One region of the Halobacillus naozhouensis genome, then DNA from elsewhere that is predicted to be linked to it. Evidence: predicted binding sites of a transcription regulator. Region 1 holds the regulator's gene; the other holds the start of a gene.
What was found. Region 1 encodes NrdR, which represses ribonucleotide reductase genes. Its sites were predicted from a motif close to AACACNATATATNGTGTT; they were not measured.

Region 1 (2,474 bases):
GTAGACTCAGGGACCTTTTCCCGCTCGTCAATACTCCCATTCTCTGCAGAAGGCCTGTCTTTCATATAATCATGACAAGCAGCTTTTAGTTCATCAATTATCAATTCATTTTCCTCATTAATAGCCCAGATAATCGCCCGCTCGATTTCACTGGACGTTAAGTTGTACAAAGCAACTAGCTGGGAAATAATCCTCCGATGATCCCCAGTAAGAATCTTCTCACTCGGATACATCCTCTGCTTTAATGCATGATGCAGCCAATTAAAATCTACCCGGCTGTTTAAAATCGCTGGACCGCGGGACACTGTGCCTTCTCGACGTTGCGCAGATTGTTTTTGCTGATCCAGTAAAGCTGACGAAGGGTACACCCCATGAAATACACGATCAAATGTTTCTGTTACTTCCTCATATTCTTCCACAGAAACAGTAGGCAAGGAAAACCTGGTGCGCAATGATTTAAATTTATCTTCACCCATTTCATGTCTTAACAACAAGGAAAGCATATCATCATTAAAAAATTCCTCCGGGGAAAATGGGGGCCTGATTTCATATAAGTAAACAGTTGTCGCTTCTTTTTTTGATAGATATGTTCGTAAAAGCCCTAGCGCCTCAAGCTTTTGCCTGGCTTTATATACTTGATCCAAGGGGGTAGACAGAAACGCCATAATCGCATGATGGGATTGTACAAACCCTCGCTCGCACGTTTCATATTCATTAACTAAAAATTGATATAAGGAAATAGCTAGCTTTCCTATTAGTGGTTGATATAAATGGGTTAATGACCATTGAGCGGATTGAGGAGCTGAACCTGTTTGAATAATTCTAAATCCATCTATTGGTAAAAGCTTTCCTATATACCGATCCATGAATAGACCCCCCTTTCATCTGAAAAAGAAAATGAGCCCCAACCCGGCTCATCCTTTATCTTCATGTTTAATTAATTCTTTTAACTCGTCTATAAACACATTAATATCTTTAAATTGGCGATATACTGATGCAAAACGAACATAAGCTACCTCATCAATTCTTGAAAGTCGCCCCATGATCATTTCACCTATATCCTTGCTTTGAACTTCTGATACACCACGATTTCTCAGTTCCTTCTCAATATCAAGGGTTACAGCTTCCAATTCCTCAACAGCAACCGGTCTTTTTTCACATGCACGTATAAGACCGCGCATAAGCTTCTCACGGCTGAACTCTTCTCTCGTTCCTTCCTTTTTTACGACAATCAGCGGTACCTCTTCGATTCTCTCAAAGGTCGTAAAGCGAAAGTCACATTGTTCGCATTCCCTTCTCCGCCTGATCGAATGTCCCTCCTCGATCGGCCTCGAATCCAGCACCTTCGTACTTTTATAGTGGCAATTTGGGCATTTCAATACAATCAACTCCACATATTCTTCGATTCATTCTCATCTTTCTGACGATTTTAATGAAGGAAACTGACGATCAAGCTGCTCGTAAAGCTGAAGAATCAACCTGTCACTGAAGCCAAAATCTACCGGTCCACCTGAATCACTAGTCACAGAAAAATCTACAGATGTTTGAAATGGACGTACCATAATAATGGTTGCAACGATGAAGGCTTTTCTGTTTCCCTTATAGTTCACGGTAATCTCTCCACGCTCATTTGAAACGGCCGCTTTTTCAGAAGGTGCAGGAAATAGATCCGCTACCGCTCTGAATACTTCGTCTTTCTTGGCTTTATAGTAATGTGTTTTAAGTCTCTTATCATGTGGTTCTTCACTTGTTTCTGCATGATTACTAAAATACCTGGAAATAAATGATTTCACATACCTAACCCCTTCAAAACAAATTCGACATCATCTGATTATATTTTAACACGTTTTACTAAAAAAAAAAGTGAAGGTTCCCTAAACGCACTTAACGCGAAAGCAAAGTTCGAATCAATGCAGACAAGAACAAAAGCGGAAGCGGATGACTGGTCCTGCGTGCTGGAGCTGGATGTTGCTAATTTCAGTATGGTTATTCACAAGCAAATATTTTTGTAATTTCTTATATAACAAAAAAAGCCGTACAGAAGGAACTGTACGGCTTTCAATCACTATAGGACACGGGACTGTGGCACTTCAACAGGCCCCATCCCTCTCGGAACTTCCACTGTTTCATTTCGACCAGCCTCTAGTGCTTCGACAATAAATTCAGCTGCTACATTTGGATCGATGCGATCACCGCAAGTATATACATCGATACTTGCATATCCATGCTCGGGAAAGCTATGGATCGTTAAGTGCGACTCCGAAATAATAACAACCCCGCTTACCCCGTGTGGAGCGAATTTGTGAAAGGCAACTTCCCTTACTTCAGCACCTGCTTTGAGTGCTGCATCTACAAAAGTTTGTTCGATATATGACATATCGTTTAATTTATCTTCGTTACAATCCCATAATTCTGCAATAACATGTCTTCCCATTGTATCCATTCAAGGACCCCCCTTTTGATCAGTAACAAAT
Region 2 (2,474 bases), 240 kb from region 1:
CTGTGACATTAGGGGACATTATGCGGGCTGGAGCCCCGGAAGGGATTGGAACTGCTCTATATATTAAGGAAGTGGCAGCGGGTGTCATACCAAATAGTATTATCCCAGTAGCCATTTTCATTATTTCGGGATTTGTGGCTTTCTCGATGGGAACCTCATTTGGAACCTGGGCCATTATGATGCCGATTGGTGTATCGCTGATGATCGCAACAGGAGGAGACCCATTCCTTGCAGCTGCAGCGGTCCTCTCAGGCGGAGCATTTGGGGATCATTCTTCACCTATTTCTGATACAAGTATCATGTCTTCAGTTGGTGCTGACGTAGAACATATGGAACATATTAATACACAGCTTCCGTATGCATTAATGGCAGCTGGTATAGCTTCAGTTCTGTTTTTAATATCTGGATTTGTATTTTAAGTATAACTTAAAGAGGACGGCCCCTTATTTTTACAGGGCGCCGTCCTTTACTCATTTTTTCACTTTTATTTTACCTGTCCATTTTTTAAAGCCGCCTTTAAGTTGATTAAGGTCTTGATATCCTTTTTTATCTAACATCAGAGCAGCTCTTGATGAGCGTGTGCCATTTTGACAATAGAAATAAACAGGCTTGTCTTTTCGGATTTCAACGAGACGATTTCTCATTTGAGATAAAGGAATGTTTCTTGCGCCTAAAATATGGCCGCCATCGAATTCTTTAGGTTCGCGAACGTCAATCAGTTGTGCCTTTCTGTATCCTTGTCGGAATTCGTCTTCCGTTAATGTGGTCAGTACTTTATTTGCTTTGATAAACCGGAATACACCGAATGCAATTAAGATGACAAGGCCACCTATTAATATCCAAAGTTCCATACTCTATATACCCCCTCTTCCCTTATCTATTATATGGTGGAATGCGTCGGTTTTCAAAGAATTTTTATAGCCGATGAATTTAAAATAAAAAATATTTGGGCATGTTATCGAATTCAATCCGTTTGTCTAGGCATTTTTTGAATTTCGGTGGATGCAACAGAGGAAAAAGTTTATGAGTTATAAAAAAAGGGGAACATTCTCTTCTTAGCTTTATTTTTCTTTTGATTTTGCAAAATTATTAGATTGACAAAATGACTTAAACTTGATCGAAACACAATATATGGAGAAATATTCTTAATTCGAATACAATATATTGATTAACTTTTTGTGGGTGTGGTATGTTACCTATAGAGATTAATTCAATGAGTTTTAGACATGCAGCATAAAAGTAGTTAAAGGGTGAAAAGGAGAGGTAGACATGCAGACAACAACCACAGGTAACACGCCATCAAGGTTGAATGTGGAACGGCTGAACGCGGATATCCGTCAATTTGATCAAGTGCACGAAATAACATCAGATATGCACTTAACTCATAGTGGAGTATCACGCTTAGTGATGCTGGATCGTTATGCATTCAAAGATACGGAGAAGCTGACGTTGTCCGAAGGGGATTTCGTAGTCCTGACCGTCAAGGATGATCCGAAGTTCCCTGCTAGAGGATTTGGTTTCATTGAGTCAATTGATTGGGAAAATCACAAGGCAAAGGTTAAAGTCGAGGCTGAGTTTATTAATGTGCTCGAAAAAGAGGAAGAACGAGAAACAGGCTTAATTACTAGGAACCTGGATACGATTGATAAGCCGCTTGAGGTTTTCTATGAGCAAATTGCTTTAAGGAATGCAACTGGACTATCAGCAGTGGAAGTCGATGAAGCTAAGAAGGAAAAAAGCTTCAATGATTTTTACGAAGAGCTTTCGAATCTCAACTTTATTCCAGCTGGACGAGTTCTCTACGGTGCGGGATCAAATACAGATGTAACGTATTTTAACTGTTACGTAATGCCGTACATTCAGGATTCTCGGGAAGGAATTTCTGATCACCGTAAGCAAGTGATGGAAATCATGTCTCGCGGAGGCGGCGTTGGTACAAATGGTTCTACACTGAGACCCCGCAACACACTGGCAAGAGGGGTTAACGGCAAGTCATCAGGATCAGTCTCCTGGCTTGATGATATCGCTAAGCTGACTCATTTAGTTGAGCAAGGCGGTTCAAGACGTGGCGCACAAATGATTATGTTATCAGATTGGCACCCTGATATTATCGAATTCATCATTTCAAAAATGCAGAACCCGCGAATTTTAAGATTTTTAATTGAAAACACCGAAGATGAACAAATTAAAGCACTAGCAGAAGAAAAGCTTAAATTCACTCCTTTAACGGAAATCGAGAAAGACCTGTATCAAAGCGTGGTTAACTATAAAACGATGCCTGGACAGGGTGGATTTACGGAGAGCAGCCTTCGCGAAGCACAGGAAAAACTACAGACAGGAGGCACTTATTCTGTTCATAATCCGGAATTCCTGACTGGGGCGAACATTTCAGTATGTATTACGAAAGAGTTTATGGAGGCCGTCGAGAACGATCAAGAATACCGCCTCCGTTTCCCAGATGTAGAATCCTACTC

Region 2: the regulator NrdR is predicted to act here: its motif matches at 1,122-1,139, upstream of P9989_RS12555 (vitamin B12-dependent ribonucleotide reductase).

Annotation. Positions count from the first base shown of each region.
Region 1 covers NZ_CP121671.1:2,629,479-2,631,952, forward strand. The annotation lists gene P9989_RS13835 (replication initiation and membrane attachment family protein) at 1-866, opposite strand, end outside; gene nrdR (transcriptional regulator NrdR) at 915-1,379, opposite strand; gene P9989_RS13845 (cytosolic protein) at 1,413-1,793, opposite strand; gene speD (adenosylmethionine decarboxylase) at 2,066-2,443, opposite strand.
Region 2 covers NZ_CP121671.1:2,387,219-2,389,692, reverse strand. The annotation lists gene P9989_RS12565 (Na+/H+ antiporter NhaC family protein) at 1-419, shown strand, start outside; gene P9989_RS12560 (rhodanese-like domain-containing protein) at 471-851, opposite strand; gene P9989_RS12555 (vitamin B12-dependent ribonucleotide reductase) at 1,270-2,474, shown strand, end outside.